Regions from separate parts of the Streptomyces sp. AM 4-1-1 genome, predicted to be linked through region 1. Evidence: riboswitches for the same ligand, from Rfam matches in the RefSeq annotation. Region 1 holds a riboswitch; the other holds the start of a gene.
What was found. Region 1 has a riboswitch for S-adenosylmethionine ahead of PZB75_RS06145 (aminotransferase class V-fold PLP-dependent enzyme). Riboswitches for the same ligand answer to the same signal wherever they lie in the genome.

Region 2: another riboswitch for S-adenosylmethionine. It lies ahead of thrC (threonine synthase); the one in region 1 lies ahead of PZB75_RS06145 (aminotransferase class V-fold PLP-dependent enzyme).

What each region holds. Positions count from the first base shown of each region.
Region 1 covers NZ_CP119145.1:1,478,271-1,481,772, reverse strand. Annotated here, with positions in the region: gene PZB75_RS06155 (cytochrome bc complex cytochrome b subunit) at 1-247, shown strand, start outside; gene trpD (anthranilate phosphoribosyltransferase) at 373-1,437, shown strand; SAM riboswitch class IV at 1,525-1,642, shown strand; gene PZB75_RS06145 (aminotransferase class V-fold PLP-dependent enzyme) at 1,809-3,188, shown strand; gene PZB75_RS06140 (Lrp/AsnC ligand binding domain-containing protein) at 3,323-3,502, opposite strand, start outside.
Region 2 covers NZ_CP119145.1:4,358,841-4,362,342, reverse strand. Annotated here, with positions in the region: gene PZB75_RS18445 (MoaD/ThiS family protein) at 13-291, opposite strand; gene thrC (threonine synthase) at 342-1,634, opposite strand; SAM riboswitch class I at 1,650-1,776, opposite strand; gene PZB75_RS18435 (glucosyl-3-phosphoglycerate synthase) at 1,929-2,903, shown strand; gene PZB75_RS18430 (trehalose-6-phosphate synthase) at 2,948-3,502, shown strand, end outside.

The DNA of each region.
Region 1 (3,502 bases):
CGGTGAGTTCGTCGAGATCCACGAGCCGCTCAGCCCGGGGCAGCTGCACACGCTCACCGCGCACGAGCAGTACACGCCCGAGGAGATCGGCGCGATCGTCGACGAGAACGGTGTCGAGCGCAAGGCGTCGTCGGTCCGCAAGCTCCGGGTCAGGCTCAGCAAGAGCCTGTACGGCGAGGACGCGCAGATCCCCAAGCCCACCACCGAGGAGTACAAGGAGATCACCAGCGGCCACGGTCACCACTGATCGCTTGAACTGAACGCCACAGCCGGAGCCCCGTCCATTCGCTGGACGGGGCTCTTCGCTGTCCCGGACGCTGGATAGGGTGGGGGCCGATCCTTCTATCGGCTGTGGACCCCCAGGAGCGGACCATGAACGTTGTGACCCCGGTCGGCGGCGACAGCGTGGCGGCCCGGTCCTGGCCCGGCGTGCTGAACCCCCTGCTGCGCGGCGAGGACCTGAGCGCGGACGACACCGCGTGGGCGATGAACCGCATCATGAGCGGCGAGGCGACGGACGCGCAGATCGCCGGCTTCGCCGTCGCGCTGCGCGCCAAGGGAGAGACCGTCGGCGAGGTCTCGGGACTCGTCAGGGCGATGTACGAGCACGCCCACACCATCGAAGTGCCGGGCCGGACGGTCGACATCGTCGGTACCGGCGGCGACCTGGCCAAGACGGTCAACATCTCCACGATGTCCGCGATCGTCGTCGCGGGCACCGGCGCCAAGGTCGTCAAGCACGGCAACCGCGCCTCGTCGTCGGCGAGCGGTGCCTCCGACGTCCTGGAGAAGCTCGGCGTCAACCTCGAACTGACGCCGCGGCGCGTCGTCGAGGTCGCCGAGGAGGCCGGCATCACCTTCTGCTTCGCGGTGAAGTTCCACCCCGCCCTGAGACACGCGGCCAAGGCCCGCAGGGAGCTGGGCGCGCAGACCACCTTCAACATCCTGGGACCGCTCACCAACCCGGCCCGGGTGCGGTCCCAGGCCATCGGGGTGGCCGATCTGCGGATGGCGCCCATCGTCGCGGGCGTCCTCGCCGAGCGCGGCAACTCCGCGCTGGTCTTCCGGGGCGACGACGGTCTCGACGAGCTGACCACCACCGCCACCTCCCGGGTCTGGACCGTCCGGGACGGCGCGGTGCGCGAGGAGCCGTTCGACCCGCGTGACGTCGGTCTGGCACTGGTACCGGTGGAGTCGCTGCGCGGCGCCGACGCCTCGTACAACGCCGATGTGGCCCGTCGGGTGCTGGCGGGCGAGAAGGGCCCGGTGCGGGACGCGGTGCTGCTCAACACGGCGGCGGCGCTGGTGGCGCTGGACCCGGCCGGGGGCACCCTGAACGAACAGCTCGCCGCCGGGATCGCGCGGGCCGCCGACTCCATCGACACCGGGGCGGCCGAACGGACGCTGGAGCGGTGGGTGGCGGCCAGCAACGCCTGACCGGCACCGGCTTGATCTCGACGAGGCGCGGTTCGAATCCTGGACCGCGCCTTGCGCATGTCCCCATGTGTGGCAAGATGCTGCGCAGGTCATGAGTGACAGCGACTACGGCCCCGGCCCGCTGTCCGGCAACCCTCCGTCCGTGGCGGGGTGCCCCGGGTGAAGACCAGGCCGCAGGCAGCGAGGTCTGCGGCAAGCGCGGACCCCTCGAAGCCTTGGGGTCCTGGTCCTCAGGGAGCCTCTTGTGAGCACGCGAATGCGCTAGGGCCATCGGCCCTCCTCCGCGCACTTTTCTTCCTTTCTCTCTTCCTCCCGCGCTGCCGCGTATCCGCCGGCGCGAGGAATTCGCCTGCCTGTTACGGGAGTTCGCCATGTCTGTCCCCACCGTTGCCGCCGACCGGTCCATTTGCGCCCCGCTGCCCGTTCTGGGACGTGATGTCACCGTTCCGCTCGTCACCGGGGGCGAGGCCGGTTACGCCGCACTCGACTACGCGGCCAGCGCGCCGGCCCTCCAGCGGGTGTGGGACGACATCGCCGCGTACGCCCCGTACTACGGCAGTGTCCACCGGGGTGCCGGATACCTCTCCCAGCTGTCCACCGACCTCTTCGAGAACAGCCGCCGAACGGTCGCCGACTTCCTCGGCTGCCGGCCGGAGGGCGACCAGGTGGTCTTCACCCGGTCGACCACCGACTCGCTCAATCTGCTCGCCGCGGTACTGCCCGCCGGCTGCGAGGTCTTCGTCTTCGAGACCGAGCACCACGCGTCCCTGCTGCCCTGGCGCGATGCCCGCGTGACCTACCTCGACGCCCCCCGTACCCCGGCCCAGGCCGTCGAGACGCTGGAGCGGGCACTCGCCGGCCGCGACCCCTACGGGCCCGCGCTGGTCTGCGTCACCGGCGCCTCCAACGTCACCGGTGAGCTGTGGCCGGTGCGGGAACTGGCCGCCGCGGCCCACGCGCACGGCGCCCGGATCGTGCTGGACGCCGCGCAGCTCGCGCCGCACCACCCGGTGGACATCGCGGAACTGGACGTCGACTGGATCGCCTTCTCCGGACACAAGCTGTACGCGCCGTTCGGTTCCGGAGTGCTCGCGGGCCGCGCCGACTGGCTGAGGGACGCCGAGCCGTACCTCGCGGGCGGCGGAGCCTCGCGCCAGGTCGCCCGGCGCGCCGACGGCGGGGTGGACGTCGAGTGGCACACCACCGCCGCCCGCCACGAGGCCGGTTCGCCCAATGTCATCGGCGTCTACGCCATCGCCTCCGCCTGCCAGGCCCTCACCGAGGCCGGCTTCGAGGGGCTGGTCGCCCGTGAGCAGGCGCTCATCGCCGAGGTCCGCGCGGGCCTCGCGGAGGTCCCCGAGGTCAGGGTGCTCTCGCTGTTCGGCGACGACGCCCCCCGGGTCGGCGTCATCTCCTTCGTCGTCGAGGGATGGAACAGCTCGCACTTCGCCGCCGCGCTCTCCGCGGAGTACGGCATCGGGGTGCGCGACGGTCTGTTCTGCGCGCACCCGCTGGTCCGCACCCTGCTCGGCAGCGACGCCCAGGACCCGGGCGAGTGCGGAGCGCCGGAGGGGGAGCCGGGGGAGCGGTCGCTGAACGCGATCCGGGTGAGCTTCGGCGCCGGCACGCCCGAGGAGCACGTGCGGCGCTTCGTCCGCGCGGTGCGGGAGCTGGTGCGTGACGGTGCCCAGTGGAAGTACCGCACCGAGGGCGGCCGCTGCGTCCCCGACCGGGGAACCGCGCAGCTCTGACCCTGCGGCCGGGGATGACGAACCGGCCGGGGCGGGCGGCGACCCGCTCCCGGCCGGGCGTCACCGACAGCCGGTGCACGGCGGTCCGGTGTACGGACAGTCCGGTGTACGGCGGTCCGTTGTACCGACAGTCGTCAGGCGTCGAGCCCGATGGCGAACGCCGCTTCCAGGTCGTGCTGGGAGTACGTACGGAACGCGACATGCGTGTCCGTGGCCTCGACCCCCGGTACCTTGCTGATCCGGCCGGGGATGATGTCCGCCAGATCGTCGTGCGCGGACACGCGGACGATGGCGATCAGGTCGTACGTACCGGT
Region 2 (3,502 bases), 2.9 Mb from region 1:
ATTACGGGGATGTCAGCAGCCGCCCGCTACGGCCGGAATGATCGAAATGCCCGCGCCGTCCGGGGTGACGGCGTCGAGGCCGCCCTCGAAGCGGACGTCGTCGTCGTTCACGTACACGTTGACGAAGCGGCGCAGCTTGCCCTGCTCGTCCAGCACGCGGGCGGCGATGCCCGGGTGGTTCCGCTCCAGGGACTCGATGACCTGGGACAGGTTCTCGCCCTCGGCGGGGACCTCCGACCGGCCGCCCGTGTAGGTACGGAGAATGGTGGGGATGCGGACCTTGACGCTCATGAGGGGTGCCTTCCTGGGATCTCGGGGGTCGTCGTCGTGCGGCGGCGGGCTCAGGCGCTGCCGAGGCCCGCGTCGCGGAACGCGTCCAGGCTCGGCCGGATCGTGGCGCTCAGGCCGGTCGTCGGGGAGACGGCGTCCAGCGTCTTCAGCCCGTCCCCGGTGTTCAGGACGACGGTGGTGAGCGTCGGGTCGAGCACACCGGCCTCGATCAGCTTCTTGGTGACACCGACCGTCACTCCGCCCGCGGTCTCCGCGAAGATGCCCTCGGTGCGGGCCAGCAGCTTGATCGCGTCCACGATCTGCTCGTCGTCGACGTCCTCGACCGCGCCGCCGGTCCGGCGCGCGATGTCCAGGACGTACGGGCCGTCCGCCGGGTTGCCGATCGCCAGGGACTTGGCGATGGTGTTCGGCTTCTGCGGGCGCACCACGTCGTGACCGGCCTTGAAGGCGGCGGAGACCGGGGAGCAGCCCTCGGCCTGGGCTCCGAAGATCTTGTACGGCTTGTCCTCGACCAGGCCGAGCTTGATCAGCTCCTGGAGCCCCTTGTCGATCTTGGTGAGCTGCGATCCGGACGCGATCGGGATGACGATCTGGTCGGGCAGCCGCCAGCCCAGCTGCTCGCAGATCTCGTACGCCAGGGTCTTGGAGCCCTCGCCGTAGTACGGGCGGAGGTTGACGTTGACGAAGCCCCAGCCCTCGCCGAGCGGGTCGCCGATCAGTTCCGAGCAGAAGCGGTTGACGTCGTCGTAGTTGCCCTCGATGCCGACCAGCTCACCGCCGTACACCGCGGCCATGACGACCTTGCCCTGCTCCAGGTCGTGCGGGATGAACACGCAGGAGCGGAAGCCGGCGCGGGCGGCCGCGGCTCCCACCGCGCCCGCGAGGTTGCCCGTGGAGGAGCAGGAGAGGGTGGTGAAACCGAAGGCGCGGGCGGCCTCGACGGCGATCGCCACGACCCGGTCCTTGAAGGAGTGGGTCGGGTTGCCCGAGTCGTCCTTGACGTACAGGGCGCCGGTGACGCCCAGCTCGCGGGCCAGGTTGTCGGCCTTGACCAGCTTGGTGAAGCCGGGGTTGATGTTCGGCTTCCCGGCGACGTCGGCCGGAACGGGAAGCAGCGGCGCGTACCGCCAGATGTTGTCGGGCCCTTCCGCGATGCGCTTCTTCAGCTCATCGGGGCTGCCGGTCGGCAGGTCGTACGCCACTTCGAGCGGCCCGAAACAGGACGCACAGGCGAAAAGGGGACCGAGTTCGAATCGCTCGCCGCACTCGCGGCAGGAGAGGGCTGCGGCGGGACCGAGGTCCACGGAAGAATCGATGTTCGTTGCGACAGTCTGCACAGCCATGATGGCGAGGCCCTTTCCTCATCTTCCTCGTGACGCGTTTCGCCACGAGACGGAATTGGCACCTACCCCACCGACCTTCGCGGTCGGCAGGAGGGTTGCCGGGGCTTCAACGGGCCGTTCCCTCTGCCCCTCTGGATGAGCGGTATGGCACTGGACCATGGATCCAGGCGTTTTTTCGCGGAACGACCCCGACATGCGACGGTGATCCGCGTTGTTCAAGACTGTAACCGAAGCACTGGACTGTTGAGATAGTCGTCCGAACCGCGAGATGCGTCACATAAGGGAGTTCCGACCGTGCTGGAAGAGGTGGAACGCTGGCTGACCAGGCGTTCCTGGTCGGCCGACGAGCGTCCGGCGCAGCGGCTCCCGGCCGCCAAGGCGCGGGCCGAGTCGGCCGGCCCGAGGGGCGCGGGGGGCGGCGCCACCGTGAGCGTCGTGCTGCCCGCGCTGAACGAGGAGGCGACGGTCGGCGCGATCGTCGCCACGATCCGGCGCGAGCTGATGGAGAACATCCCGCTGGTCGACGAGCTGGTGGTGATCGACTCGGGTTCGACGGACGCGACCGCCGAGGTGGCCAGGCGGGCCGGCGCCCGGGTCGTGCACCGGGACACGATCCTGCCCCGGCTGCCCGCGTCCCCCGGCAAGGGCGAGGTCCTGTGGCGGTCACTCCTGGTCACCAGTGGGGACATCGTCTGTTTCGTCGACGCCGATCTGCGGGAGTTCTCCGCGGACTTCGTCTCCGGCATCGTCGGCCCGCTGCTCACGGACCCCGAGGTGCAGTTCGTGAAGGCCATGTACGACCGTCCGCTGGGTGACGAGGCGGGCCAGGGCGGTCGCGTCACCGAACTGGTGGCCCGGCCGCTGCTCAATCTGCACTGGCCGCGGCTGGCCGGGTTCGTGCAGCCGCTGGGCGGCGAGTACGCGGTCCGGCGGTCCCTCCTCGAACGGCTGCCCTTCCCGGTCGGTTACGGAGTGGAGCTGGGCCTCCTCGTCGACGCCCTGCACACCGTCGGTCTGGACGCGCTGGCGCAGGTCGACGTCGGGGTCCGCAAACACCGCCACCAGGACGGCCGGGCGCTGGGCCGGATGGCGGCGGCGATCTACCGGACGGCACAACTGCGCCTTTCCCGGGGCTCGTTGGTACGCCCGGAGATCACGCAGTTCGAGCGGGGCGAGCACGGATTCGTACCGCGTACCTACCCCGTGGACACCGAGGAACGGCCGCCGATGCTGGAGATGCCGGAGTACCGATCGCGCCACGCGGCGTGACGTGGGACGTTTGGGTGGAGCAGGTTCGGGCTAGGTTCGGTGACATGGTCTCCGAGCACGCCAAGGCACAGGTACTCGTCGCGTCCAACCGCGGCCCCGTCTCGTACACACTGCGCGACGACGGTGAGCTGGACTCGAAGCGGGGCGGGGGCGGGCTGGTGTCCGGCCTGTCGGCGATCGGCTCGGACGCCGACTCGCTGTGGGTGTGCGCGGCGCTCGGCGAGGGCGACCGCGAGGCGGTCGTGCGCGGGATCGGCGAGCCGGGTGTCCGGATGCTCGACATCGACCCCGAGGTGCACGCCGACGCGTACAACGGCATCGCGAACTCCGTGCTGTGGTTCGTCCACCACCTGCTCTACCAGACCCCGATGGAGCCGGTGTTCGACGCCCGGTTCCGGCGGCGGTGGGCGTCGTACGAGGCGTACAACCGGGCCTTCGCCGATGCGCTCGCCGAGGAGGCCGCCGAGGGCGCCTCGGTGCTGGTGCAGGACTACCACCTGTCGCTGGTGCCGGGGATGCTCCGGGAGCTGCGCCCCGACCTGCGGATCGGGCACTTCTCGCACACCCCGTGGGCGCCCGTCGACTACTTCCGGCTGCTG